DNA from 2 places in the Streptomyces sp. NPDC101227 genome. Region 2 is predicted to be linked to the other one. Evidence: riboswitches for the same ligand, from Rfam matches in the RefSeq annotation. Region 2 holds a riboswitch; the other holds the start of a gene.
What was found. A riboswitch is a leader RNA that binds a small molecule or an ion and turns the genes downstream of it on or off. The one in region 2 is predicted to bind glycine.
Positions count from the first base shown of each region.

Region 1: another riboswitch for glycine. It lies ahead of gcvT (glycine cleavage system aminomethyltransferase GcvT); the one in region 2 lies ahead of gcvP (aminomethyl-transferring glycine dehydrogenase).

Region 1 is NZ_JBIWOD010000007.1:413,715-428,004, forward strand. It holds gene ACIRPT_RS19560 (hypothetical protein) at 1-249, shown strand, start outside; gene ACIRPT_RS19565 (L-serine ammonia-lyase) at 304-1,686, opposite strand; gene glyA (serine hydroxymethyltransferase) at 2,010-3,269, opposite strand; gene gcvH (glycine cleavage system protein GcvH) at 3,365-3,742, opposite strand; gene gcvT (glycine cleavage system aminomethyltransferase GcvT) at 3,851-4,978, opposite strand; glycine riboswitch at 5,130-5,225, opposite strand; gene ACIRPT_RS19585 (AAA family ATPase) at 5,453-6,184, shown strand; gene ACIRPT_RS19590 (enhanced serine sensitivity protein SseB) at 6,300-7,172, shown strand; gene ACIRPT_RS19595 (enhanced serine sensitivity protein SseB C-terminal domain-containing protein) at 7,235-8,026, shown strand; gene ACIRPT_RS19600 (ABC transporter permease) at 8,445-9,443, shown strand; gene ACIRPT_RS19605 (ABC transporter substrate-binding protein) at 9,526-11,280, shown strand; gene ACIRPT_RS19610 (ABC transporter permease) at 11,359-12,369, shown strand; gene ACIRPT_RS19615 (ABC transporter ATP-binding protein) at 12,645-13,757, shown strand; gene ACIRPT_RS19620 (ABC transporter ATP-binding protein) at 13,754-14,290, shown strand, end outside.
Region 2 is NZ_JBIWOD010000002.1:2,011-16,300, reverse strand. It holds gene ACIRPT_RS03985 (glutamate--cysteine ligase) at 1-424, opposite strand, end outside; gene ACIRPT_RS03980 (hypothetical protein) at 1,018-1,608, shown strand; gene ACIRPT_RS03975 (DUF5999 family protein) at 1,908-2,108, shown strand; gene gcvP (aminomethyl-transferring glycine dehydrogenase) at 2,216-5,101, opposite strand; glycine riboswitch at 5,290-5,387, opposite strand; gene ACIRPT_RS03965 (PRC-barrel domain-containing protein) at 5,502-5,885, shown strand; gene ACIRPT_RS03960 (DNA polymerase IV) at 5,795-7,246, opposite strand; gene ACIRPT_RS03955 (MerR family transcriptional regulator) at 7,313-7,879, opposite strand; gene ACIRPT_RS03950 (bifunctional nuclease family protein) at 8,107-8,580, opposite strand; gene ACIRPT_RS03945 (MerR family transcriptional regulator) at 8,634-9,383, opposite strand; gene ACIRPT_RS03940 (FHA domain-containing protein) at 9,401-10,237, opposite strand; gene ACIRPT_RS03935 (DUF881 domain-containing protein) at 10,368-11,312, opposite strand; gene ACIRPT_RS03930 (small basic family protein) at 11,318-11,650, opposite strand; gene ACIRPT_RS03925 (DUF881 domain-containing protein) at 11,647-12,579, opposite strand; gene ACIRPT_RS03920 (sugar phosphate nucleotidyltransferase) at 12,656-14,290, opposite strand, start outside.

The sequences.
Region 1 (14,290 bases), on a different contig from region 2:
GAGCCCCGCCGGGACCGCTGTCCCGCGGCCGCCCTCAAGGACCCCACCCCGTGCGAGGGGCCGCACGACGCCGCCACCATCGTCGACCGGCACGGCAGGGAGGTGGCCGGCTGCGTCCAGCACTGCGCCCGCCTGCTCGCCGGCCTCGAAGGCGCCCGCGTCCACCCCTTCGTCCCCGCGGCGTACGCCCTGGACATCTACACCAGGGCCCGCGAGCTCCCGCCCTTCGCCTGGGAGATCGGCAGATAGCCGCGGCCCGCACCGCTCACCGGCGAGGGCGCCGCTGGCGGACGCGGTGACGCGTCAGCACTCGATGATGTTGACCGCGAGCCCGCCGCGCGCCGTTTCCTTGTACTTGACGCTCATGTCGGCGCCGGTCTCCTTCATGGTCTTGATGACCTTGTCGAGGGAGACGTGGTGGCGGCCGTCGCCGCGCAGCGCCATCCGGGCGGCGGTGACGGCCTTGACGGCGGCCATGCCGTTGCGCTCGATGCAGGGGATCTGGACGAGGCCGCCGACCGGGTCGCAGGTCAGGCCCAGGTTGTGTTCCATACCGATCTCGGCGGCGTTCTCGACCTGCTCGGTGGAGCCGCCCAGGACCTCGGCGAGGCCGCCGGCGGCCATGGAGCAGGCGGAGCCGACCTCGCCCTGGCAGCCGACCTCGGCGCCGGAGATGGAGGCGTTCTCCTTGAAGAGCATGCCGATGGCGCCGGCCGCGAGCAGGAAGCGGACCACGCCCTCCTCGTTGGCTCCGGGGACGAAGTTGACGTAGTAGTGCAGTACGGCGGGGATGATGCCGGCCGCGCCGTTGGTGGGAGCGGTCACCACCCGGCCGCCGGCCGCGTTCTCCTCGTTGACGGCCATGGCGTAGAGGGTGGTCCACTCCATGGCGTGCGCGTCGGCGTTGCCCTCGGCGCGCAGGGCGCGGGCGGCGTTGGCGGCGCGGCGGCGGACCTTGAGGCCGCCGGGCAGGATCCCCTCGCGGGACATGCCCCGGGTCACGCAGCCCTGCATGACCCGCCAGATCTCCAGCAGGCCCTCGTGGATCTCTTCCTCGGTGCGCCAGGCCTTCTCGTTCTCCAGCATCAGGGAGGCGATGGACAGGCCGGTATCGCGGGAGAGGCGCAGCAGCTCGTCGCCCGTGCGGAAGGGGTGCTTGAGCACGGTGTCGTCGAGCTTGATGCGGTCCTCGCCCACCGCGTCCTCGTCGACGACGAAGCCGCCGCCGACCGAGTAGTAGGTCTTCTCCAGCAGCGGCGCGCCGCTCGCGTCGTACGCGAAGAGCGTCATGCCGTTGGCGTGGTACGGCAGGGAGCGGCGGCGGTGCAGGATCAGCTCGCGGCTCTCGTCGAAGCCGATCTCGTGGGTGGCGCCGATCTCGGCGCCGAGCAGGCGCAGCCGGCCGGTGGTGCGGATGCGCGCCACCTCGTCGTCGGCGGTCTCCACGTCGACGGTGCGGGGGGAGTGGCCCTCCAGGCCCAGCAGGACCGCCTTGGGGGTGCCGTGGCCGTGGCCGGTGGCGCCGAGGGACCCGAAGAGCTCGGCGCGTACCGAGGCCGTCTGGGCGAGCAGACCGTCCTTCTTGAGCCGGCCCACGAACATGCGGGCGGCGCGCATCGGGCCGACCGTGTGGGAGCTGGAGGGGCCGATGCCGATGGAGAAGAGGTCGAAGACGGAGATGGCCACGGTGGCGGACTCCCTTGTCTGCTCGTGGTGGACGTGGAGCGGTGGGGCGGGGGTGGAGCCCTGACGGCAGCAGGTACGTTTCTGCGCCGAATTTCGAGCGTAACCCGGACGGCGGCATCGGCCCATGGACCGGCATCGTCGGGTGACCGTCGTCACGGACAACGGCAGATGGCCGCGGGGAAGCGGCGGGTGCGCGGCCGTGCGGGCGCGCGGACCGGCCGTGAGCCCGGGGCGGGGTGCCCGGCCCCGGGCTCACGGACGGTTTTTACGTCGAGATGCGCGTCACATCGCCGACGGGACGCGGTCCGACGCGGTGAATCGCGTCACAGGGACGGGTACAGCGGGTGCTTGTCCGCCAGCGCGGTGACCCGGGCCTTGAGCGCCTCGGTGTCGTACGACGGCTTGAGCGCCTCGGCGATGATGTCGGCGACCTCGCGGAAGTCCTCGGCCTGGAAGCCGCGGGTGGCCAGCGCCGGCGTGCCGATGCGCAGGCCGGAGGTGACCATCGGGGGGCGGGGGTCGTTCGGGATGGCGTTGCGGTTGACCGTGATGCCGACCTCGTGGAGACGGTCCTCGGCCTGCTGGCCGTCCAGCTCGCTGTTGCGCAGGTCGACCAGGACCAGGTGGACGTCGGTGCCGCCGGACAGGACGGAGACGCCGACCTCGGTGACGTCCGGCTGGATCAGCCGCTCGGCGAGGATGCGGGCGCCGTCGAGGGTGCGCTGCTGGCGCTCCTTGAACTCCTCGGACGCCGCGACCTTGAAGGAGACCGCCTTGGCCGCGATGACGTGCTCCAGCGGGCCGCCCTGCTGACCCGGGAAGACCGCCGAGTTGATCTTCTTGGCCAGCTCCTGGGTGGAGAGGATGACGCCGCCGCGGGGGCCGCCCAGGGTCTTGTGGGTGGTGGTCGTCACGACATGGGCGTGCGGCACCGGGGAGGGGTGCAGGCCCGCGGCCACCAGGCCGGCGAAGTGCGCCATGTCCACCATCAGGTACGCACCGACCTCGTCGGCGATCCGGCGGAAGGCGGCGAAGTCCAGCTGGCGCGGGTAGGCGGACCAGCCGGCGACGATCAGCTTCGGGCGGTGCTCCTTGGCGAGGCGCTCGACCTCTTCCATGTCGACCAGGTTGGTCTTCTCGTCGACGTGGTAGGGCACCACGTTGTAGAGCTTGCCGGAGAAGTTGATCTTCATGCCGTGGGTGAGGTGCCCGCCGTGCGCGAGGTTCAGACCCAGGATGGTGTCGCCCGGCTTGATCAGCGCGAACATCGCGGCGGCGTTGGCCTGCGCACCGGAGTGCGGCTGGACGTTGGCGGCCTCGGCGCCGAAGAGGGCCTTGATGCGGTCGATGGCGATCTGCTCGACGACATCGACGTGCTCGCAGCCGCCGTAGTAGCGGCGGCCCGGGTAGCCCTCGGCGTACTTGTTGGTGAGGACGGAGCCCTGGGCCTCCATGACGGCGACGGGGGCGAAGTTCTCCGACGCGATCATCTCGAGGGTGGACTGCTGGCGGTGGAGTTCGGCGTCGACGGCGGCGGCGACGTCGGGGTCGAGCTCATGGAGGGAGCTGTTGAGAAGCGTCATGAGTCTTTCCTGGAGGGGTCAGGGGGCGCGACGGCGGTCCCCCGGACGGAGTCCGGGGAGCCGGCACTCGGGCGGTGGCGAGAGGCCCGGAAGGCTCAGCTCTGGATGAAGGCGGCGTACTCGTCGGCCGACAGCAGCTTGCCCGGCTCGCCGCTGATCTTCACCTTGAACAGCCAACCGCCCTCGAACGGAGCGGAGTTCACCAGCGAGGGGTCGGCGACGACGTCCTCGTTGATCTCGACGATCTCGCCGTTGACGGGTGCGTAGAGATCGCTGACCGACTTGGTCGACTCCAGCTCGCCGCAGGACTCGCCCGCCTCGATCGTGTCACCGACGGCCGGAAGCTGGACGAAGACGACATCGCCGAGCGCATTGGCGGCGTGCTCGGTGATACCGACCGTCGACACGTCGTCCGCGGCGGCCGTCAGCCACTCGTGCTCTTCGGTGTAGCGCAGCTGCTGGGGGTTGCTCATGGCTCGATTCTCCTGTACGCGAGGATGTGATCGTGAAAGGGGTGGTGCGCGTCTTGCACAGTGAGACGGCTACGGGTGCCGCTCCCGCGTGACTTCCGCGGTGGACCGTTACTTCTGCCGCTTGTAGAAGGGCAGCGCGACGACCTCGTACGGCTCATGGGTTCCACGGATGTCCACGGCGACACCCTCGGTACCGGGCGTGGCGTACGCCGCGTCCACGTAGGCGATGGCGAGCGGCTTGCCCAGGGTGGGGGAGGGGGCCCCGGAGGTGACCTCGCCGATGACCGTGCCGTCGGCCGCGACGACCTGGTAGCCGGCGCGCGGCACCCGGCGGCCCGTGGCGATCAGCCCGACGAGCTTGCGCGGCGGAGTGGTCTCGGCGCGCTCGGCGGCCGCGGCCAGCGCGGCCCGGCCCACGAAGTCGCCGTCGTTGGTGGTCTTCTCGAACTTCACGACCCGGCCCAGGCCCGCGTCGAACGGCGTGGTGGCGGTGGTCAGCTCGTGCCCGTACAGCGGCATGCCCGCCTCCAGGCGCAGCGTGTCGCGGCAGGACAGCCCGCACGGGACCAGCCCGGCGTCCTTGCCGGCCTCGCTGAGCGCCTCCCAGAGGGTGACCGCGTCCGCCGGGCGGACGAACAGCTCGAAGCCGTCCTCGCCGGTGTAGCCGGTACGGGCGATCAGCGCCTGCACACCGGCGACCGTGCCGGGCAGGCCCGCGTAGTACTTGAGGCCGTCCAGATCGGCGTCCGTCAGCCGCTTGAGGATGCCGGGGGACTCCGGCCCCTGCACCGCGAGCAGGGCGTACGCGTCCCGGTCGTCGCGCACCGCGGCGTCGAACCCCGCCTGCCGCTCGGTCAGCGCGTCCAGCACCACCTGGGCGTTGGAGGCATTGGCGACGACCATGTACTCCTGGTCGGCCAGGCGGTAGACGATCAGGTCGTCGAGGATGCCGCCCTCGGCCTCGCAGATCATGGTGTAGCGGGCGCGGCCGGTCTTGACGCCGCCGATGTTGCCCACCAGCGCATAGTCGAGAAGATCGGCGGCCTGCGGGCCGGTGACGGTGATCTCGCCCATGTGGGAGAGGTCGAAGAGGCCGGCGCGGGTGCGGACGGCGACATGTTCGTCGCGCTCGCTGCCGTAGCGCAGCGGCATGTCCCAGCCGGCGAAGTCGGTCATGGTCGCGCCGAGCGCGCGATGGGTGGCATCCAGCGCGGTGCGGCGGGGGGCATCAGTCATGGTTCTGGGCTCCCAGGCATGGGTGACAAGACGGTCTCCCCATCTGTCATCGGAACCTGAGAGGTTCACCGGGATCCCGCGAACGGACCCGGTTTGCACCTTGGGTGGAGCCGTCCCGTAGGCCGGGCAGCGGCTCGCTTTTCAGATCTGCCTCGCCCGCGCGGTATAGGGGCCTGAGAGATTCAAGGGAGGACTTGCTCCTTCGGCGCCCCGCCGTGGCGGCCGGGGACTCTCCCGCGCGGATTCAAGCGGCCGGTATGCAGTTGGCTGTGCGTTGGCTGTGCCCGAGTGAGCAGAGATGCGCACGTGGCGCCGACATCATTGCACGGGATCGCCCGATCGAGGAGGGGCGGCCGTCACCCGGCTCACGAGCAGGACAGATCCGGCATTCGCCTTGATGGGCATTACCGTTTCTTGACACTCTGCGGGGTGGGAACGGGGCCGAACCGGCACCGAACCGGACCGGGAGGGGCGATCACGGTGCACAGTGAAGCCGCATTCGCGACAACGTCAGGGGTCGCTCCCCAGGAGGCGGGGGGCGCCCCCCAAGGACCGCCGACGGCCGGGCGCCGCCCCCGGCGCGCACCCCACGGTGTCGTACGGCCCGGCCGCGGCGCCGACGTCCTGGACCTGCGGGGTCCGGGCCGCCGCCCCGAAGAGCTGAGCTTTCCGGCGGGTGACCTGGTGGTGGTCTCCGGGCTGCCGGGCAGCGGCAAGAGCACCCTGATGCACCGCATCGTGCCGGCGCGGGACGCGCGCGGCACCGCGGTGCACCGCATCGATTCGCAGGACGCCCGCGAACGCTGGGAGCGCGGCCGGCTGCGCGGGCTGCCGTACGGGATCTACCGCCCGCTGGTCCGGGCCGCGCACTACCTCGGGCTGCGCCGCGCGCTCCGCTCCGGCGCCAGCGTGGTGGTGCACGACTGCGGCACGCTCGCCTGGGTACGCCGCTGGGTCGCGCGGTCGGCGCGGCGCCGGGGCGGCGGGGCGCATCTGGTGCTTCTGGACGTGCCGCCCCAGGTGGCGCTGTCCGGGCAGGAGTCGCGCGGGCGCGGGGTGTCGGGGTACGCCTTCGCGCGGCACCGGGGCGCGGTGGGCCGGCTGGTCGGTGCGGCCGAATCGGGTGGGCCGCCCAAGGGGTTCGGCTCCGTGGTGCTGCTGGACCGGCGGGCGGCGAGCGCGCTGGAGACGGTCGGCTTCGGCTGAGCGGCCGGTGACCTCCGGCCGTCCGGCCGGGGTGCCCGCCCCGCACGCTCCGCCGCCCGCTTCCTCGTTTAGGGTCGTTGGCCAGAAGGCGCGGTTGCGGAACGGGTGGATGCAGATGACATTTCCGGAGCAGGGGAACTTTCCGGCGCAGGGGAACTTCCCGGATCAGGGCGGCATTCCCGCGTACGGGGACTTCCCGGACCAGGGGATACCGCAGCTGTCCTGGCCCGCGAACGAACTCGAGGAGGTCCTCGGGGCCGCGGCCGGGCACCCCGGCGCGGGCGGCCGGATCGTGGAGGTCCTGGGCCGCAGCCGGGTGTGGGTGCCGCTGCCCAACGGCGGCGGCCCGGACAGCGCGGGGCCCGGTGCCCGCGGGCTGGACCTGCCCACGGTCGAGATCGACGGCGCGGCCTACGTCCCCGTCTTCAGCTCCGAGCAGGAGTTCATGAAGGTCGTCGGGTCCCATATGCCCTTCACCGTCGCCCCCGCCCGGGAGTTCGCCCGCGGGCTGCCGCCGAAGCTGGGGATCGCGGTCAACCCGGACGGCACCATAGGCGTCCCGCTGCCGCCGCCGGCGGTGGCCGAACTGTGCCGGGCGGTACGCGGCGAGGCGGACGCCGGCCTGCCGGGCGGCGGCCGGGTGCGGCTCTTCGAACCGGACTGGCAGGACGAGCCGGTGGACTTCCTGGCCGCGGCCGGACTGGAATTCTCCGGCGCCGGAATTGTCCTGACTGCCCGGCGTGCCCTGGCCAGCGTCGAGGGCGACACGCCCGCGCTGTTCGTCGGAGTGCAGGTCGAGGCCACCGCCGCCGCGCTGCACGACGGCACCGCCCGCGACGCGGTGCTCAACGCCCTGGGACGTGCGCTCGGGGCCGTGCCGGTGCCCTGGCCCGTGCAGCTGGTGATGCTCGACATCGCGCAGGGCGACCCGGTCGCCGACTGGCTGCTGGGGCGCGTGCGGCCCTTCTTCGCCCGGGACCACTCGTAAGCTGGTTGGATGACGGGCGGGCGCAACCCCACGTGCCCCGCCAATGCGAAGGGACGGACCACGTGAGCGCGGGTGCGCATCAGGGAGCGGCGTCGGCCGGACAGGTCGAGCAGATGCTGCAGCAGGTCTCGCCCGGTCGCTACGACGCCTATGAAGCGCTGCTGCAGGCGCTCGCCGCGGGTCAGGTCTGGATGCTCCTGTGGCAGGGCCGCGCCGGAATGCCCGATGCGCAGTACGGAAACATGGAGGTCGAGGGCCTGGGCTATGCGCCCTGTGTGACCTCCGCCGCCGAACTCGCCGCCTCCGGCTGGAACCGCGACCACGAACTCGTCACCGGCGTGGAGATCGCCGCCTCGCTCTTCCCCGACCGCTGGGGTCTGTGGCTGAATCCGCACGCCCCCGGCGGCGGCGTCGGCATCCCCTGGCTGGATCTGCGCCGTATCGCGGGCGGCCTCGACCGGCTGCCCGCCGGGCCGCTGCGGATCTCCGAACCGGTCATCGACATCCCGCAGTTCTATGCCCTGCTCGCCCAGAATGCCCACCGGACGCCCGCCGTGCGGTCGTTGCGCCGGGCCTGGGTGCAACCGGCCCTGGGTGCCCCTTATCTGGCGATCGGGCTGGATCTGTACGACGCCGGGCAGCCGGCGGTGGACTCCGTGCGGCTGATGATCCAGCAGTCGATCGGTGCCGTTCCGGACGGTTTGCCCGTCTCGACGGTCGCGATGAACGACGAATACGACCCCGTCGGGATGTGGATGCGCGCCTCCACCCGGCCCTTCTTCGACCGCGACGGCTACGGCCAGGCGCCCGCTCCCGCGCCCACCTACGGTTACGGATACCCGCGCGCTTACTGACGTTTCCGTCAGCACCGGACGTCGTTATTCGACGTCGATCTTGGCGTGAATTCGCCCTATGTGTCCTACGGTTGAGCCCCTCTGACCCGGGCATTCGCTCCGCTCAGCCGCTACTTCCGTCCGTATAACGGAACGTTACGGGCCACATCACAGTTACGCATCCATTCACCTTCAGGTCTGGTGAGTGATCGCGAATCGGATGAAGACTCCGGCAACAGAGAGCTTCGGCTCTTTGTACGACCGACCATCCCAGCCGGCGTCGCGCGCATCCTCCGCACTTCCCACGGACGCACTTCCGCGATGCCGATCGACCTGCTCGGCCGCCCCCATCGCGGCCGTTGCACCAGTGATGTGAACCAGGCCGCTACCGCGGCGGGCGTGGGCCGACCACCGTCGGCCGAGAGGGGTCAAAGGCACCGTGACCGCACCGATCGAGACCACCGGGGCAGCTGCTGAGGCGCAGCCGGAAGCGGTGCTGCAAGGCGTGGAGCGCAAGCGCATCGAGGGGCGCTCGCTCGGCCAGATCGCACTGTTGCGCTTCAGGCGCGACAAGGTCGCGGTGGCGGGCGCCATCGTTGTCATCCTGCTCGTCCTCCTCGCCGCGTTCTCCCGGCCCCTTCAGGCCCTGCTCGGCCTCGACCCGGACAGCCCGCACCAGAACCTGATCGACCCCAACACCACGCTGCCCAAGGGAGACTTCGGCGGCATGAGCGGGGACCACCCGCTGGGCGTCGACCCCAAGTTCGGCCGGGACCTGCTGGCACGCATCATCGAAGGCTCCTGGGTCTCGCTGATCGTGGCCTTCGGCGCGACACTGCTGTCGGTCGCCATCGGCACCGTCCTCGGCGTGGTCGCCGGCTTCTACCGCGGCCGGGTGGACGCCTTCATCAGCCGCATGATGGACGTCTTCCTCGCCTTCCCGCTGCTGCTGTTCGCCATCGCGATCTCCGCCTCCCTCCAGGGCGGCGCGTTCGGTCTCGAGGGCCTGCCGCTGCACATCTCCGTACTGATCTTCGTGATCGGCTTCTTCAACTGGCCGTACATGGGACGGATCGTGCGGGCGCAGACGCTGTCGCTGCGGGAGCGGGAATTCGTGGACGCCGCCCGCGGCATGGGCGCCCGCGGGCCGTTCATCCTCTTCCGCGAACTGCTGCCCAACCTGGTGGGACCGATCACCGTCTACTCGACGCTGCTGATCCCCTCCAACATCCTCTTCGAGGCGGCGCTGAGCTTCCTGGGCGTCGGCATCCAGCCGCCCCAGGCGTCCTGGGGCGGCATGCTCAACCAGGCCGTCAAGTACTACGAGGTCGACCCCCAGTACATGCTCATCCCGGGCCTCGCGATCTTCGTCACCGTGCTGGCGTTCAACCTGCTCGGTGACGGCCTGAGGGACGCACTGGACCCGCGCAGCCGCTGACTTCTGCCGGCCTCCGCCCAGACGCCTCAACCGCATTTCGAAGTGCTGATGTTTTCGACGAACGAAGGGGAAACCGACCACGATGCGAAGGTCAGTTCCGGTCGCGGCTATCGCGGCCATCACCAGTGCCGGCCTGCTGCTGGCCGGCTGCAGCGGGGGCAAGGGCTCCGACAGCGGCGACAGCAAGGCGAACGCCGCCACCACGGGGATCGTCAACGTCTCGGACGAGAAGGGCGGCACGGTCAACTACGCGATCAGTGACGCCCCCGAGTCGTTCGACCCGGGCAACACGTACTACGCCTTCATCTACAACTTCAGCCGGCTCTACGCGCGCCCGCTCACCACCTTCAAGCCGGGCCCCGGCAAGAAGGGCAACGAGCTGGTCCCGGACCTCGCCGAGTCGATGGGCAAGCCCACCGACGGCGGCAAGACCTGGACGTACAAGATCCGCAAGGGTCTGAAGTACGACGATGGTGTCAAGATCACCTCGCAGGACGTCAAGTACGCGGTGGAGCGCAGCAACTTCGCGCGCGACACCCTCTCGCTGGGCCCGAACTACTTCCAGCAGTTCCTCAAGGACAACGACGGCGGCGGCTACAAGGGTCCCTTCAAGGACAAGTCCAAGGCCGGTCTGAAGTCCATCGAGACGCCCGACGAGAACACGATCGTCTTCCACCTCAAGAAGCCGTTCGCCGAGTTCGACTACCTGGTCAGCGCGCCGCAGACCGCCCCGGTCCCCGAGGCCAAGGACAAGGGCGCGGACTACACCAAGTCCGTGGTCTCCTCCGGTTCGTACAAGTTCCAGAGCTACGAGGAGGGCAAGCAGCTCACCCTCGTGCGCAACCCGAACTGGTCCGCCAAGACCGACCCGCTGCGCAAGCAGCTGCCGGAGAAGATCGTCCTGAAGCTGAAGGTCGCCCAGTCGACCATCGACAAGGACCTCCAGTCCGGCAACACCCACGTCGACCTGGCAGGACGCGGCGTCGACGGCCAGACGCAGGCCCAGCTTCTGACGGACCCCAAGCAGAAGGCCAACACCGACAACGCGCTCGGTCAGCGGCTCGTCTACACGGCGATCAACACCAAGGTGAAGCCGTTCGACAACATCGAGTGCCGTAAGGCCGTCGAGTACGCCATCGACAAGAAGGCCGTACAGACCTCGATCGGCGGTCCGATACGCGGCGAGCTCGCCTCGACCGTCCTGCCGACCGACATCGACGGCTACCAGAAGTTCGACCTGTACCCGCAGAAGTACAGCGGCGACAAGCTGGATCTCGCCGAGGCCAAGAAGCACTGGGACAAGTGCGGCGCCGGCAAGATCGACACCACCATCCTGGCGCGCAACGACCGCCAGGACGAGGTGGACGGTGCGACCTCGGTCATCGAGTCTCTGAAGAAGATCGGCATCAACGCCAAGATCCAGAGCTACCCGACGAGCAAGTACTTCTCGGACTACGCGGGTGTGCCGAAGTTCAACAAGAAGAACAACGTCGGCCTGATCATGATGCAGTGGGGCTCGGACTTCCCGACCGGCTACGGCTACCTCCAGCAGATCCTGAACGGCAAGGCGATCAGCCAGTCGGGTAACACCAACCTCTCCGAGCTGGACGACCCGGCCATCAACAAGCTGCTGGAAACCGCCATCGCGAACACGGACAAGGCCGCTCGCGAGAAGGCGTACGCCGCGATCGACAAGAAGGCGATGGAGCAGGCAGTGATCGTTCCGATCACCTACTTCAAGGTCCTGATGTACCGCTCGCCCAAGGCCACCAACCTTGTGTCCACCTCGGCCTACAGCGGCGAGTACGACTACCTCAACATCGGCGTCAAGAAGTAGCAGCCCTGGAAGGCAGGTGAAGGCATTGGTGTCCGCGGGCCGGTTCCGGCCGGCCCGCGGCGCCGACGCCGCATCCCCGTGTTCTCGTACATCATCCGCAGGTTGATCAGCGCAGTGATCCTGCTGCTGATCGTCAGCGCGGTCACCTTCGGCATTTTCTTCCTGCTGCCGAAATTGGCCGGGCAGACCACCGACCAGCTTGCCCAGCAGTACATCGGAAAGGCCCCCACGGCCGCGGACATCGCCGCGGTGAAGAAGAATCTCGGCCTGGACAAGCCCGTGTACGAGCAGTACTGGGAGTTCATCAAGGGCATCTTCGTCGGCGTTGACTACAAATTCGGTCCGGACGCGGCCAAGTGCCATGTTCCGTGCTTCGGTTATTCCTTCAAAACGCATATCGAGGTGTGGCCGGAGATCCAGTCCCGGCTTCCGGTGACGCTGTCGCTGGCCGCCGGCGCGGCCGTGCTGTGGGTCGTCTCCGGTGTCGCCACCGGTGTGCTCTCCGCGCTGCGTCCCGGCTCACTCTTCGACCGGCTGGCCATGACCGTCGCGCTGGCCGGCGTCTCGCTCCCCATGTTCTTCACCGGCGCCCTGTCGCTGGCCCTGTTCACCTACCAGTGGCCGATCTTCGAACGCAGCGACTACGTACCGCTGATGGAAGATCCCTTCCTGTGGGCGCGCACCCTTGTGCTCCCCTGGGTGACGCTGGCGTTCCTCTACTCCGCGCTCTACGCCCGGCTCACCAGAGCGGGCATGCTCGAGACGCTGAGCGAGGACTACATCCGTACGGCCCGCGCCAAGGGCCTGCGCGAGCGCAAGGTCGTCATACGGCACGGCCTGCGGGCCGCGCTCACCCCGATCATCACCGTCTTCGGCATGGACCTGGGCCTGCTGCTCGGCGGCGCGCTGATCACCGAACAGGTCTTCTCGCTCAAGGGAGTCGGCGCCTTCGCGGTGGAGGCGATCAACGCCAACGACCTCCCGAACATTCTCGGCGTCACCCTGCTCGCCGCGTTCTTCATCGTCATATGCAACCTGGTGGTGGACGTTCTGTACGCCGCCGTCGACCCGCGGGTGAGGCTCTCGTGACCGACTCCTCCGAGGACAAGAACGCGACGGCGGAAGCCGCCGGGACGGCTGAGACCGAGCCGGAGACCAATCCGGAGGTCCGGCCGGACGCCGAGGCCGAGCAGTCTGCGGCCGAGCCCGAGAAGGCCGAGAAGGCCGAGAAGGCCGAGAAGGTCGAGGCGGTCGAGAAGGTCGAGGCGGTCGAGAAGGTCGAGGCGGTCGAGAAGGTCGAGGCGGTCGAGAAGGCCGAGGCGGTCGAGAAGGCCGAGGCGGTCGAGAAGGCCGACGCCAAGACCGTGACCAAGCCCAAGCCCAAGCCCAAGGCCGAGCCCGTCGCCAAGACGGAGCCCGCCGCCGGCGCGCCGCAGAAGGCCTCCGCCTTCCTCGAAGTGCGCGACCTCAAGGTGCACTTCCCCACGGACGACGGCCTGGTGAAGTCCGTCGACGGGCTGACCTTCAGCCTGGAGAAGGGCAAGACGCTCGGCATCGTCGGCGAGTCCGGCTCCGGCAAGTCGGTGACCTCGCTCGCCGTCATGGGCCTGCACCGGGCCTCGCGCCGGCAGCGCAGCAAGGTGACCATGTCCGGCGAGATCTGGCTGGACGGCAAGGAGCTGGTCGGCGCCGACCCGGACGAGGTGCGCCGGCTGCGCGGCCGCCAGATGGCGATGATCTTCCAGGATCCGCTATCCGCGCTGCACCCCTTCTACTCGGTCGGCAAGCAGATCGTGGAGGCCTACCGCGTCCACCACGACGTCGACAAGAAGACCGCGCGCAAGCGGGCCATCGAGATGCTCGACCGGGTCGGCATCCCGCAGCCGGACAAGCGGGTGGACGACCACCCGCACCAGTTCTCCGGCGGGATGCGCCAGCGCGCCATGATCGCGATGGCGCTGGTCAACAACCCCGAGCTGCTGATCGCCGACGAGCCGACCACCGCCCTGGACGTCACCGTCCAGGCGCAGATCCTGGACCTGATCCGCGATCTGCAGAAGGAGTTCGGCTCGGCGGTCATCATCATCACCCACGACCTGGGCGTGGTGGCCGAGCTGGCCGACGACCTGCTGGTGATGTACGGCGGCCGGTCCGTGGAGCGGGGCCCCGCGGACAAGGTGTTCTCCGCGCCCCAGCACCCCTACACCTGGGGCCTGCTGGGTTCCATGCCGCGCATCGACCGTGACCAGACCGACCGGTTGATCCCGGTCAAGGGCTCGCCGCCCAGCCTGATCAATGTGCCGTCCGGCTGTGCCTTCAACCCCCGTTGCCCGTACGCGGATGTCCCCAAGGACAACCTCACCCGCACGGTGCGCCCCGAACTGCGCCAGGTCGACGGCGGGCACTTCTCCGCCTGCCACATGGCGCCGGAGGAGCGGGAGCGTATCTGGACCGAAGAGATTGCGCCGAAGCTGTGACCGAGACGACTGACGAGCAGAACAAGAAGATCCCGCTCCAGAAGGACACGGAGCCGCCGGCGCAGACGTCCCCGGAGGCCGAGCCCCTGCTGCGCGTCCGCGGCCTGGTCCGTCACTTCCCGATCACCAAGGGCCTGCTCAAGCGCCAGGTCGGGGCCGTACAGGCGGTCGACGGCATCGACTTCGACGTGCGGCCGGGGGAGACGCTCGGCGTCGTCGGCGAGTCCGGCTGCGGCAAGTCGACGATGGGCCGGCTGATCACCCGGCTCGACGAGCCGACCGGTGGCTCCATCGAGTTCGAGGGCACGGACATCACCCATCTGTCCCCGGGCAAGCTGCGTCCGATGCGCCGCGACGTCCAGATGATCTTCCAGGACCCGTACGGTTCGCTGAACCCGCGGCACACCATCGGCGGCATCGTCTCCACCCCCTTCCGCCTCCAGGGCATCGAGCCCGAGGGCGGCGTGAAGAAGGAGGTGCAGCGGCTGCTGGAGCTGGTGGGCCTGAGCCCGGAGCACTACAACCGCTATCCG
Region 2 (14,290 bases):
TGGCGGCCGTGAGATCGGTGGCGGCCATGGTGGGCAGAATACCGATCATCACTATCCGGGCGGCTACCTCGCGGGCTTTTCTGTCGGCGTAGGCGAGGCTCGTACGGAGTTCCTCGGCGAGCTGATCGAGGACGCGGCCGGCCAATCGGTGCGGCGTGATGTTGACCTCGAGACTGCACTGGGCGAGTTCCGTCTGGAAATCCCGGCTCGCGATGCGTTCCAGAACTTGAGAGTTCAGCATTCGGGGCAGTCCGTCCGCGCCCGCGAGATTGAGTTCGATCTCCAGGCCGATGAGATTCTTTGGCCGGTCGAACCTCTTCTCCGTCAGCATCCTCCGCAATCCCGCAAGACACTCGTGAAGCTTTCTTCGATAACGCTCCCGGTCAGCCAGGTCCATCCCGTGCGCGGCGACCTTCTCCCCCATCGAAGGGTCCTTCCTCGATCGAGCGAACGGCCCGCGATCACGGGCTGGTTGGGGCCGTCCCCGACACCACCGGGGCACGGGCTACGGTCGATGATGCCCCAGCAATCTGATCGATAACGCCTCGCAGGCACCCCGGTACCGATAGGCTCGAAGTGACGGAGAGTCCGGACCCGGCAGGGCATACCCACGGCATGCGCCAAGGGCATATCTCGGCGGCCATCGCCATACGCATTTCTCTTGTGAGAAACACCGACGAGATCCGGCCTACCGCTCCCGCGGACAAATACGAGGTGGCGTAGACAAAGGCCCGCGCAAAGGGGTGAAAATCGCCCCGAAGAAGGGTCTGGATTCCGCCTTGCCGGAAATCCGCAAGACCAGTAGCCGAAACATTTTCAGAACATACGTCGTATAAACTCCGCACACGAGGCAGAGAGTTGGCGCCCAGTGCTGCGGTGTTCTCACCGGCACTGGGGCACTGCGGCTGACCCACCGGGGCTGCCGCTCCGGTCGGCCATGCTCTGGCCCCGCATGCTGACAGCGCCGTCCGCACCTGCCCGGCTTCACCGTGTCTCCGAAGTGAGAGGCGACCCACCATGCCGCTGCACCTCCCCCCTGCCCCTGCGCCCGCCCTGCGCAGCGTTCTCGCCGCCCTCGGCTCGCCCACAGCCGTCCGCGAAGCCCCGAGCTCAGCCCTGCGCGCCCATCACGGCCCGCTCAGCCCCGACCGTCCGCTGCCCGTCCACGTCTGGGACGACGTCAGCCGCGCGGGCGGCTCGCCGCGCACCCGGCTGGCCGGCTGGCGCTTCCTCATCCGCAGCGGGGAGCGCGCCGTGGCGGCCGCCGAGGCGATGCTCACCGCCGACGGCTGGACGTTCTCGCACTTCTGCGGCGGCCCCTACGTAGGCGCAACCGAGCAGGCGCTCCAGCAGGCGGAGTCGCTCGCCGCGCCGTACCAGCCACGGCTGCTGTCCGTACCGGAGCTGTACATGCTCACGCTGTGGCTGCATCACGACACCGCCTCGGACGGCGCCGCCGGCCTGCCCGACCCCGGTGATCTGCTGGTACCGCTGGCGCCCGCCCCGCCCGGAATCGCCCCGCACCTCCCGCAGCGCGTCGCCGATCTGCTCCCCCGGCTCACCCTCCGCCTCGCCCCCGGCCCGCTGCTGGACTCCCCGGCCGCCTGACCGCGCACGCCGTCGCCCAGCGCTGCGCCCCGCGCCCCTTTCCGGCCGCGGGGCGCAGCGCTGTGCTCACCCGGGCGGGCCAGTAAGACGAAACACTCCCAACCCCCTTGGGCAAGAATGCAATTGAACCGCCCGCACGGGTGATGCGTCCTTATCCGGTGAGTACCACTGCGGCCAAATCCCTGCGGAAACCCTTCCGTGGGGCAACACTGGGACCAACCGATGGAAACGGGGGAGCGGCCATGACCATCTCATCGAGCCGCACGACGACGTTCACACCGCAGCGAAAGACAACTTCCATGTGTCAGCACCAACCTCCTTGCCCGTCCGCCGACTCCAGCGACCGGGAAGCCGCCCATCCCGTGGCGCACCACCCCGAACAGGGCTGGAGCCTGCTGTGCAACGGCGTCCTGCTCTTCGAGGACACCGGTGAGCTGCTGCCGGACGGGCAGGTCATCGCCCCGCACCGACCGCAGGAACGGGTCGCCAGCGTGGCCTGACCGTCAGCGCCTGGCAGTACAACAGGGCCCCCGGCAGATCTGCCGAGGGCCCTTGATGTGTACGGACGAGCCGTGCGACCGGCGTACGGATACCCCGTACGGCTGAATCAGCTGTGGTACTCGTCCAGCGGCGGGCAGGAGCAGACGAGGTTACGGTCACCGAAGGCACCGTCGATACGACGCACCGGCGGCCAGTACTTCTCCGCGGCCACGACACCGGCCGGGAAGGCGGCCTCCTCGCGGCTGTAGGGGTGCGACCAGTCGCCGGCCAGCGCGCCCGCGGTGTGCGGGGCGTTGCGCAGCGGGTTGTCGTCCTTGTCCCACTCCCCCGTGCCGACCTTCTCGATCTCCGCGCGAATGGCGATCATCGCGTCGCAGAACCGGTCCAGCTCGTCCAGGTCCTCGCTCTCGGTCGGCTCGATCATCAGCGTGCCGGCCACCGGGAACGACATCGTCGGCGCGTGGAAGCCGTAGTCGATGAGCCGCTTGGCGACATCGTCGATGCTCACGCCGGTCGCCTTGGTCAGCGGCCGGACGTCGATGATGCACTCGTGCGCCACCAGGCCGCCGGGGCCGGTGTAGAGCACCGGGTAGTGCGGCTCCAGGCGCTTGGCGATGTAGTTCGCGCTCAGGACCGCGACCTGGGTGGCGCGCTTGAGGCCCTCGCCGCCCATCAGGCGGACGTACGCCCAGGAGATCGGCAGGATCCCGGCGGAGCCCCAGGGAGCCGCGGAGATCGGTCCGACGCCCGTCTCGGGGCCCGCGGCGGGCTGCAGCGGGTGGTTGGGCAGGTACGGCGCCAGGTGGGCGCGGACGCCGACCGGGCCGACACCGGGGCCACCGCCGCCGTGCGGGATGCAGAAGGTCTTGTGCAGGTTGAGGTGCGAGACGTCGCCGCCGAACTTGCCGGGCTCGGCGAGGCCGACCAGCGCGTTGAGGTTGGCGCCGTCGACGTAGACCTGACCGCCGGCGTCGTGCACCGCCGCGCAGATCTGGGTGATGTGCTCCTCGAACACGCCGTGGGTCGAGGGGTAGGTAACCATCAGGACCGCGAGCTCGTCCCGGTGCTTGTCGATCTTGGCGTGCAGATCGTCGGCGTCGACCTCACCGTCCTCGCCGGTCTTGACGACGACGACCTTCATCCCGGCCATGACGGCGCTGGCGGCGTTGGTGCCGTGCGCCGAGGAGGGAATCAGGCAGACGGTGCGCTGCTCGTCACCGTTGGCGCGGTGGTAGGCGCGGACGGCCAGCAGACCGGCCAGCTCGCCCTGGGATCCGGCGTTCGGCTGGATGGAGACCTTGTCGTAGCCGGTGACCGTGGCGAGCCGCTCCTCCAGCTCCTGGATGAGCGTCAGGTAGCCCTGCGCCTGGTCGGCGGGTGCGAACGGGTGCAGCTGACCGAACGCGGGCCAGGTGACCGGCTCCATCTCGGTGGTGGCGTTCAGCTTCATGGTGCAGGAGCCGAGCGGGATCATTCCGCGGTCCAGCGCGTAGTCCTTGTCCGCGAGCGTGCGCAGGTAGCGCAGCATCGCGGTCTCGGAGCGGTACTGGTGGAAGACCGGGTGCGTGAGGTAGTCGTCGCCGCGCAGCAGCTGCTGCGGCAGCGCTTCGGCGGCGACGGCGTCCAGCTGCTCGACATCGCCCTGGACCCCGAAGGCGCCCCAGACGCCGGCCAGCTGCGCGCGCCCGGTGGTCTCGTCGCAGGCGATGCCGACCAGGTCGGCGTCGACCAGCCAGAGGTTGACGCCCGCCTCGCGGGCCGCGGCGACGACCTCGGCGGCCCGGCCCGGCACCCGTGCCGTGAGCGTGTCGAAGTACGCGTCGTGGACGATCTCCACGCCGCCCGCGCGCAGGCCCTCGGCCAGGACGGCGGCGTAGCGGTGGGTACGCCGGGCGATGGTCCGCAGGCCCTCGGGGCCGTGGTAGACCGCATACATTCCGGCCATCACGGCGAGCAGCACCTGCGCGGTGCAGATGTTGCTGGTGGCCTTCTCGCGACGGATGTGCTGCTCACGGGTCTGCAGCGCGAGGCGGTAGGCCTTGTCGCCGTCCGCGTCGACGGAGACGCCCACCAGGCGGCCGGGCAGGCTGCGGGCGAACTTCTCCCGTACGGCCATGAAGCCGGCGTGCGGCCCGCCGAAGCCCATCGGGACGCCGAAGCGCTGGGTGGTGCCCACCGCGATGTCCGCGCCGAGCTCGCCGGGCGAGGTCAGCAGCGTAAGGGCCAGCAGGTCGGCGGCGACGGTGACGACCGCGCCCAGCTCCTGAGCCTGCGCTATGACGGCGCGCGGGTCACGCACCGCGCCGGAGGCGCCCGGGTACTGCAGCAGCACGCCGAAGACGCCGCGTTCGGCGATCTCCGCGGGAATGCCGTCGGACAGGTCCGCGACGACGACCTCGACGCCGGTCGGCTCGGCACGGGTCTGGATCACCGCGATGGTCTGCGGCAGACAGTCCGCGTCGATCAGGAAGACACCCTCCTTGACCTTGCCGACGCGGCGGGAGAGCGCCATCGCCTCGGCGGCGGCGGTGCCCTCGTCCAGCAGGGAGGCACCGGAGGTGGGCAGCCCGGTCAGGTCGGCGACCATGGTCTGGAAGTTGAGCAGCGCCTCCAGACGGCCCTGCGAGATCTCCGGCTGGTAGGGCGTGTACGCCGTGTACCAGGCCGGGTTCTCCATGACGTTGCGCAGGATCACCGGCGGGGTGAACGTGCCGTAGTAGCCGAGGCCGATCATGGAGGACAGGACCTGGTTACGGTCCGCGAGGCCGTGCAGTTCCTTGAGGACCTCGGCCTCGGTACGGGCCTGCGGCAGGCCGAGCGCCTCGGCGCTCTTGATCACGTCGGGGACGGCGGTGGCGGTGAGATCGTCCAGCGATCCGAAGCCGACCTGCGCGAGCATCTTCGCCTGCGCCTCGTGGTCGGGACCGACGTGCCGGCGCTCGAAGGGCGTACCGCGCTCCAGCTCGGTCAAGGAGATGCGATTGGTGGTCATCTGCGGGGGCCTCCTGGTCACTGCGACCTACGAGGGGCACCACGGCGCGGGTGCCCGGACGGCCTCCCCCTCTGTCATCTCAACCTGAGAGCTTCACCGGTCCGCAGGCTGCGGCCCGGCTTTCACCGTCGGTGAGGACGGGTCCCGGCATTGAGTTCGCCGCGGCCCGCCCTGCTTTCCAGAGTGACCTCGTCCATGCGGTACGGATGCCTGAGAGATTCCGGGGAGGATTTGCTCCTTCGGCGCCCCCGCCGCGAACGGCAAGGGACTCTCCCGCATGGGGTCAGCGGCCATTCGAAAGCCTACCAGCGCACCTGTCGGGGGAACTTTCGAGTGGCCGGGGCATGAAATGTGCCGTTTGGTAGTTGTCACATGACAGTTGCGACCACAAGGAGGGGCAGTGCACACCGATATCGATCCCCGGAGCCTGATCGGCCGCAAAGCGTTCGACCGGAACGGCACCAAGATCGGGACCATTGACGAGGTATATCTCGACGACGCGACCGGCGAGCCCGAATGGGCGGCCGTACGCACCGGCCTCTTCAGCCGGGACGCCTTCGTCCCCCTTGAGCCGAGCGAGCTGGTGGACGAGGGGCTGCGCATTCCCTACGACCGCAAGCTGATCAAGGACGCCCCGGACTTCGGGGTGGGCCGCCATCTCTCACCCGAGCAGGAGCTCCAGCTCTACCACCACTACCGGCTGGATATCTCCTCCCCGGACTCCGACCCCGTTGCGTCCCCGGGCGACAAGGACTTCGGCAAGATCGCCGGCTCGGAGGACTGACCGGCCCCCGGCTCCCCGCCCACCAGCGGCAACGGCTCCCCCGGCCGCAGCGCCGGGTCATCGACGGCAAAGGTCCGCACCCGTCCCGGTGCGGACCACGGCTGTTCAAAACGTACGGTCACTCTGCCCACCCCACTGCCCTGCACCCAGCCGGCACCGAATTCGTCGTGCACCACATCGAGCCCCGGATGCCAGCGGCGCGGCCGGTCCTCCTCCGGCTCCGGCTCGCCCTCCCCGCCCGCCACCGGCGCCGCCGCCCTGGCCGCCATCTCCTCGGCCTCCTGCTCCGTCGCCAGCTGGGCGAACAGATCCTCCTGCGTGAAGTCGGCCAGCCCGCTCACCCCCACCCCCAGCAGCCGCACCCCGCCCGTGGTGTCCACCGTCTCCAGGAGCCGCGCCACCGCCTCCCGTACGACCGCGGGGTCGTCCGTCGGCCCGCGCAGCGTCTCCGACCTGGTAAGCGTCGAGAAGTCGTAGTTACGGACCTTGATCACCACCGTACGACCGGACCGTCCGGCCTCCCGCAGCCGGTGCACACAGCGCTCGGCCAGCCGCACCAGCTCGGCCCGCACCCGCGTCCGGTCGGTGAGATCGACCTCGAAGGTGTCCTCGACCGAGATGGATTTCGCGTCCCGCTCGGCCACCACCGGGCGGTCGTCCCGGCCCAGCGCCATCGCATACAGCCCGGCGCCGTGCGATTTGCCCAGCAGCCGCACCAGCTCGTCCTCACCGGCCTCCGCGGTCTCGGCGACCGTATGGATCCCGGCCCGGCGCAGCGCCTCGGCCGTCGCCGGCCCCACCCCGGGCAGCGTCCGCACCGGCATCGGCCCCAGCAGCTCCCGCTCCGTACCGGGCTCGATCACCACCAGACCGTCCGGCTTCGCCGCCTCGGACGCGATCTTCGCCAGCAACTTGGCGCCCGCGAGCCCCACCGAGCCGGTCAGGCCCGTGGCCTCCCGGATGTCCCGCCGCAGCCGCTCCCCCACGGCCCGCACCGCGGCCGCCTCGGGCGCGACCCCGCCCGCCTCCAGGTCCACGAACGCCTCGTCCAGGCTCAGCGGCTCCACCAGCGGCGACAGCGCATGCAGCAGCTCCATCACCGTCTCACTCACCTGGCGGTACAGCTGGAAGCGCGGACTGAGGTAGGCGGCATTGGGACACAGCCGCCGCGCCTGAGCCGTCGGCATCGCCGAGCGGATACCGAAGACCCGCGCTTCGTACGACGCCGTGGCGACCACCCCGCGCGGCCCGATCCCGCCGACGATCACGGGCTTTCCGCGCAGGCTCGGCTTGGCCGCCTGCTCGGCGGAGGCATAGAACGCATCCATGTCCAGATGCAGAATCGTCGGCGCGGATCTCACATGACCGATCCTCCCGCACACCACTGACAATCGGCCCGCTGCCGGGCCGGGGGCCGCGTGCGGGGCTCAGCCGGCCCGGTTGCGCCGTCGCGCCAGCTCGTCGCGCGGGTTCTTCCCCACCAGCGTCTCGCCGGTGTCCAGCCGCTCCCCGTGCAGCTCGGAGAGCGCGCCCTCCACGTCCCGCAGCACCACGCCCACCGCGATGCCGAAGACGCCCTGACCGCCCTGGAGCAGATCCACGACCTGGTCGGGCGAGGTGCACTCGTAGACCGTGGCGCCGTCGCTCATCAGCGTCATCCGCGTCAGATCGTCCAGCCCGCGCGAACGGAGGTGCTGGACGGCGGTGCGGATGCTCTGCAGCGAAACGCCGGTGTCCAGCAGCCGCTTGACGATCTTGAGGACGACGACGTCCCGGAAGTTGTACAGCCGCTGGGTGCCGGATCCATAGGCGGGGCGGACACTCGGTTCCACCAGGCCGGTGCGCGCCCAGTAGTCGAGCTGCCGGTAAGTGATCCCCGCCGCCGCACAAGCCGTCGGACCGCGGTAGCCGATGGCCCCTGCCGCGCAGTCCCCCGACACCGCGGCGGGCTGTGCCGGTGTGCGGTTCACTGCTGCATTCGGGTGGAGCGGCAACGCCCCTTCCGCCGCCGTACCGTCACCGGTGATTGCCACGCCGCCCTCCGTCCTCCACGTCCCGGACGGGACCTGCCTTATCGACGGTATGCAGTCACTCGGGGTGCGTCAACGATCGCCGCGCTCGCCACGCCGAGTGATAATCACCCTACGAGTGGTTTCTCGTGACCTCGCGCGGGGAACGGCTAAATAGTTTGGCCGGAATCAGACGTATCTGCCGACCGGGTTCACTGGCTGCTGCTGCCGAAGTCCTCGGGCGAGATCTGATCGAGGAACTCGCGGAACTTCTCCACCTCGTCCTCCTGCTCGTCCGGAATGGCGATGCCCGCGTCGTCCAGCACACCGTCGGTGCCGAAAATCGGCGTCCCGGTGCGCAGTGCCAGCGCTATGGCGTCGGACGGACGCGCGCTGACCTCGACGCCGCTGGCAAAGACCAGTTCGGCGTAGAACACTCCCTCGCGCAGATCCGTGATGCGGACCTGCGTCAGCTCCTGGCCCACCGCTTCCAGCACATCCTTGAAAAGGTCATGCGTCAGCGGCCTGGCAGGGACCATGCCCTGCTGGGCAAAGGCGATGGCGGTGGCCTCCCCTGGCCCGATCCAAATGGGCAAGTAGCGATCGCCTCCCACCTCCCGCAGGAGCACGATCGGTTGGCTGGAAGGCATTTCCACCCGGACACCCACGACGTCGAGCTCGTTCACACAGCAACCCTAGGACGTGCCCGGCAGGTTTGGGTAGTCGGGCAGTCATTTGCTCATGTGAGGCGGACCTTCAGCGCGGCCTCGACCAGTGCCGCATGGAGCCGCACCGACAGCGTTGCCAGCTCCTTGGCCGTGGCCTCCGCATGGGCCCTGGTCTGCGGATTTCGGTGCCGCCGGAGGGGCGCCACGACCTGCTCCACCAGGCCCGCCTCCCGCTCGGCGGCCGCCTTGACGGCCCGCAGATGCCGCGGCTCGAGACCAAAACTCCCCAGCTCGGCGACCAGTTTCGCCACCGTGACAGCTTCGCTGTCGTAAGCGCCGTCCGCGCCCGGTACGACGAGCCCGTACGACTCCCAGTCGGCGAGCGCCGCCTCGTCCACCTCGGCGGCCTCCAGCAGCTCGGCCCGGCTGACCCGGGCGGCCGCCGGACGGTCCTCACCGGGCTCCCGCATGCCCGGAACCAGCTCCCGTGAGGAAGTGGCCTGGGCCGGCAGTTGCACCTGCTCACCGCGCTCCAGGGCGTCCAGATGCTCCCGGATGACCTTCAGCGGCAGATAGTGGTCCCGCTGCATCCGCAGGACGCCCGCCAGCCGCTCGACGTCGGCCGCGGTGAATTTGCGGTACCCGGAAGGCGTGCGCGTCGGCTCGACCAGCCCCTCGGCCTCCAGGAAGCGAATCTTGGAGATGGTGACCTCGGGAAATTCCTCGCGCAGCAAAGTGAGCACCGTACCGATGCTCACCGGCTTGCCGTCCGAGGAGGCGGCGCCGGAGGACCCGGCACCGCCCGTCGGTGATTGGCGCATATGCCTTCCCTGGCCGGTCAGATTCCGGCGCCTCGCTGGCTCGCGTAAAAGACCAGCCGGAACTTGCCGATCTGGACCTCGTCGCCATTGGAGAGCGCGACCGAATCGATCCGCTCACGGTTGACGTACGTGCCGTTCAGGCTGCCGACGTCGGAGACCGTAAAGCGCCCGTCCGGGCCTCGGCGGAACTCCACATGGCGGCGCGAGACCGTCACGTCGTCGAGGAAGATGTCGCCCTGCGGGTGGCGGCCGGCCGTCGTCAGCTCACTGTCCAGAAGGAAGCGGCTGCCGGAGTTCGGCCCCCGGCGGACGACCAGCAGCGCCGAACCCATCGGAAGGGCGTCGACGGCAGCCTGAGCCTCGGGCGACAGGGACGGCATCTGGGTCTGGCCCGTCGCCTCCGCGTCATAGGCCTCGATCCCCGAGATGGAGATGGTCGAGGTCGTCTCGGACGCGCGCTCAGGCTGTGCGCCCGGGCGCAGCGGCGCACCACAGTTGGAGCAGAACCGGCTCGCCTCGGCGTTCCGGTGCCCACACCTCGTACAAACCGGCAAAGCCAACCCTCCACCCGTGGATGAGGCTGATGGTCCCTGGGAACCTATGCGGCCGGACCCGGAGGGGTCAACAGAACCCGCGCCGGACCCCCCGGACGGACCGCTGACCTCGTCACGGAAGAGCGGACGGTCCTCGCCCGCACCGCTCTCATCGGGCCGGCCCGCGGCACGATGCCGCGCCGAGCCGCTGCCGCCCTCCTGGCGGGCGCTCTTGCCGAACAGCTTTCCAAACAACTTCACGGGCGATTCCCCTTGAACGAAACAGACCCGCCCGTGGGGCAGGACGAACCCTCGATGCATACTCCGGCCGATCCGGACATCCTGTGAACGTCCGTGGCCTGCAGACAGTTTCCACCACACACCACAATCACGGTGCGCCGACCCCCCGCTACCTCATGCCCTCCCCGGGCCATGGACATATCTGGACACCTCACTGCGAAGACGACCGAGCGTAGTCAGGCCGCTTCGCCTCCCGCAAGGCATCCACAATGATCTTCTTCTGCCGGGTCACAGACACCTTGGCCTGCTCCTTCTCCAGCGTCTGAACCACCCCACCGGGGATGTTCAGCGCCGGCTCGAGGTCCTCCGGTTTGCCGATGACCTTGAAGCGGTAAGGCTGTGTGACCCGTTTGCCGTCGATCTCCACGCCGCCGCTGACATCCGAGAGATAGGTGTTGGCGACGACTCGTACGTTATTGACCTGGATGGCCTCGGCGCCGGCCGCTCGCAGCTCCTGGATGGTGTCCAGCAGCTTGTCCGCCTCGACCGAGTGCGTCGGGTCGTCGATGGTCAGGTAGATGCCGGGCCCTTGCGCCGCGACGGTCCCGGCCAGCACGCCCAGCTGCTGTTCCTTCTCCACGGTCTGCTTACGGGCCTCCTCGGCCTGGTCCGAGCTGTTCTCCAGCTCCGTCTTCTGCCCTTCCAGGCGCCGCTGCTCGTCCGTCAACCGCTGGGAGCGATTGTCCAGTTCATCCAGAATGCGCACAAGGTCCTCCTGGCGCGCACCCCGCAGCGCACTGCTGTCACTCGTGGAACGTACCTGAATCGCCAGGCCGAGGCCGAGAATGAACAGGAGCAACGCAACGATCAGTTGAGCCCGGGTCAGCCGCGGCGGCCACAGGCTCGCGGCGAGCCGCTGCCGGCCGTTCTGCGGCTTTCCCGCGCCCCCATCTTCCCCTTCCGGGGCAGGGGCGGCGGCGTCTGCCGGTTTGTCGCCGTTCTGCTGCGCGTCGTCCGCTTTACGCCCTTGCGTCCCCTCCTCGGCCGCCTTGGGGGCGGGCCGGCTTTCGGGAGGCATCGGCCGCCGGTCGGCAGGGCTGCGGTCCTGCCGGGACTCCGGCTTCTTCTCCGGCTCCGGGGTCTCGTCCGTTGCCATCCGCCTCACGCCCTGAAGACGTGCCGGCGAATCGCGGCAGCGTTGGAGAAGATCCGGATGCCCAGCACCACGACAACACCGGTGGAGAGCTGGGCGCCGACACCCAACTTGTCACCGAGGAAGACGATCAGCGCCGCGACGACGACGTTGGAGAGAAAGGAGACGACGAAGACCTTGTCGTCGAAGATGCCGTCCAGCATCGCGCGCAGACCGCCGAAGACGGCATCCAGCGCCGCGACGACAGCGATCGGCAAGTAGGGCTCGACCACCGTCGGCACCACGGGTCGGACCACAAGCCCGACCACGACTCCCACGATGAGGCCCAGTACGGCGATCACGATGTGCCCTTCCCTGTGTCGGCGCCGTCCGCCTTGGCGGCACCGGCCTGCGGCTTTGCGGTACGTACGGTCAAACTGGGCGCGGGCGGCAGCGTGACCTCGCTCTCTGCGGAAAACCTGGTGCGCACGCCGTAGTTCTCATGCAGCACGTGCAGATACTGACCGTCGACGCTGTCCTGGAACGCGGTGCTGAGCCGCTGCCCGTCCCCCACCGCCAGTACCGTATAAGGAGGTACCAGTGGCTTGTTGTCGACCAGTATGGCGTCTCCCGCGGCTCTGATCGCCGAGAGTGACGTAAGCCGCTGCCCATTGACGGAGATGGCCTCCGCGCCGGACTCCCACAGGCCGTTGACGACGCGTTGCATGTCCCTGTCGCGTACCCGCCCGGTGTCGGAGAAACCGCTGCTCTCCCGCGGCCCGCCGCCACTGGACGCCGCGTCCTTTGCGTCGTCCACCACAAGTTTCACGCCAGGTCCGGTCACTTGGGTCGAACCGGACAACAGGGCCAGCAGTTCGGCCTTGTCGCCGCCATGGGTCTTCAGCGCCTCGCGCTGCATCCTGCTGACCTCGTCCCGGGTCGCGTCCACCCGCTTCTGCTGCTTGTCCGCCTCGCCGGTGCCCTTCTGGATGCGATGGATGAGCTCTTCGCGTTCCTTGGCGAGCGTCGGTGCCGATATCCGCGCCTGCGCGGCGCCGACCGTGACGACCACCGCTGCCAGCACCAGGCCGGCCGCCAGGCCCAACTTCGCCCGCAGGGTGCGCGGCAGACCGCGCACGCCCGCGGCGGACTTCCGCGCGGCTGCCTCTGCGTACCCGTCGTCGAGGCTGTGATCCATCACATTGGTCAGCAGCGACATGGACGCGTCGGGACGCACAGCCGGCTTGCTGGGAGTGCTCCGATCGGGGCGCTGCTGCGACATGCCGCACATCGTCGCACGTCGGCCGCGCAGTCTCCCAATGGCCCCACCGGCGTGCCCGATCGCGGGCACGCCGGTGGGCCTGAGCTCAGCGCCCTGCGCTGTCCACCACGGCCGCCCACTCGTCCAACAGCTGCTGCGCGGAGGCGTCGTCCGGCCCCTCAGCCCACAGATGCGTGACCGCCTCTGCCGGGTCGGGGAGCACCAGCACCCAGCGGCCGTCCGCCTCCACGACGCGTACGCCGTCGGTGGTATCCACGTCCCGGTCGCCGGCCGCCTCGACCACATGCCGCATGACCAGGCCCTTGACCGCCCACGGCGTGGCAAGGTCACGGCGCAGCACATGCGCCCGCGGGATCCGCGCGTCGATCTGGCTGAGCGTGATCTGGGTACGGGCCACCAGGCCGATCAGCGTGACGAATGCGGCCGCGCCGTCGAAGACGGCGCTGAACTCCGGAATGATGAAGCCGCCGAGGCCGTCCCCGCCGAAGACCGTGCCTTCCATCCGGGCCACCCGGGCCAGATCGTCGGGCGACGTGGTCGTCCACTCCACCTGCGTCCCGTGGTACGCCGCCACCTGCTCGGCGATACGGGTCGTGGTCACCGGCAGCGCCACCCGCCCGCTGCGCCGCTCGGCCGCCACCAAGTCCAGCAGCACCAGCAGCGCCCGGTCGTCCTCGATGATCCGGCCGCGCTCGTCCACCAGGGACAGCCGCTCGCCCACGGGGTCGAAGCGCACACCGAAGGCGGCCCGTGCCGACGCCACGATCTCGCCGAGCCGGACGAGCCCGGCGCGTCTGGCATCGGCGGTCTCGGTCGGCCGGGACTCGTCAAGACCGGGATTGATCGTCAGCGAGTCGACGCCGAGCCGGCCCAGCAGACTGGGCAGGACCAGTCCGGCGCTGCCGTTCGAGGCGTCCACGACGACCTTCAGCCCGGAGTCGGCGACGCCCGTGGTGTCCACCGCGCGCAGGACGGAGCCGGTGTAGGAGTCGAAGACGCTCGCCGGGAACCGCAGATCGCCGATCTCGCCGGGGAAGGCGCGGCGGTATTCCTGACGGGCGTAGACCCGGTCGAGCTTGCGCTGGCCGGCCTGCGAGAGGTCGGCGCCGCGCTCGTCGAAGAACATGATGTCAACGGAATCCGGCACTCCGGGCGTCGTACGGACCATGATGCCGCCCGCGCTGCCCCGGGCGGTCTGCTGCCGGGCGACCGGCAGCGGGACGTTCTCGAGGTCTCGCACGTCGATGGCGCTCGCCTGCAGCGCGGAGATCACCGCGCGCTTGAGCGCCCGCGCGCCACGCGAGTGGTCGCGCGCGGTCGTGACCGTGGAGCCCTTCTTCAGCGTGGTGGCGTACGCGCCGGCGAGCCGTACGGCCAGCTCCGGGGTGATCTCGACGTTGAGGATCCCGGAAACCCCACGCGCGCCGAACAGATGCGCCTGGCCGCGGGATTCCCAGATCACCGAGGTATTGACGAACGCGCCGGCCTCGATCGTCTTGAACGGATAGACCCGCACATTCCCCTGGACGATCGACTCCTCACCGATGAGGCATTCATCGCCGATGACCGCGCCGTCCTCGATCCGCGCGGCCCGCATGATGTCGGTGTTCTTGCCGATCACACAGCCACGCAGATTGCTGTGCTGCCCGATGTAGACGTTGTCGTGCACCACCGCCCGGTGCAGGAACGCCCCGCTCTTGACCACCACGTTGGATCCGAC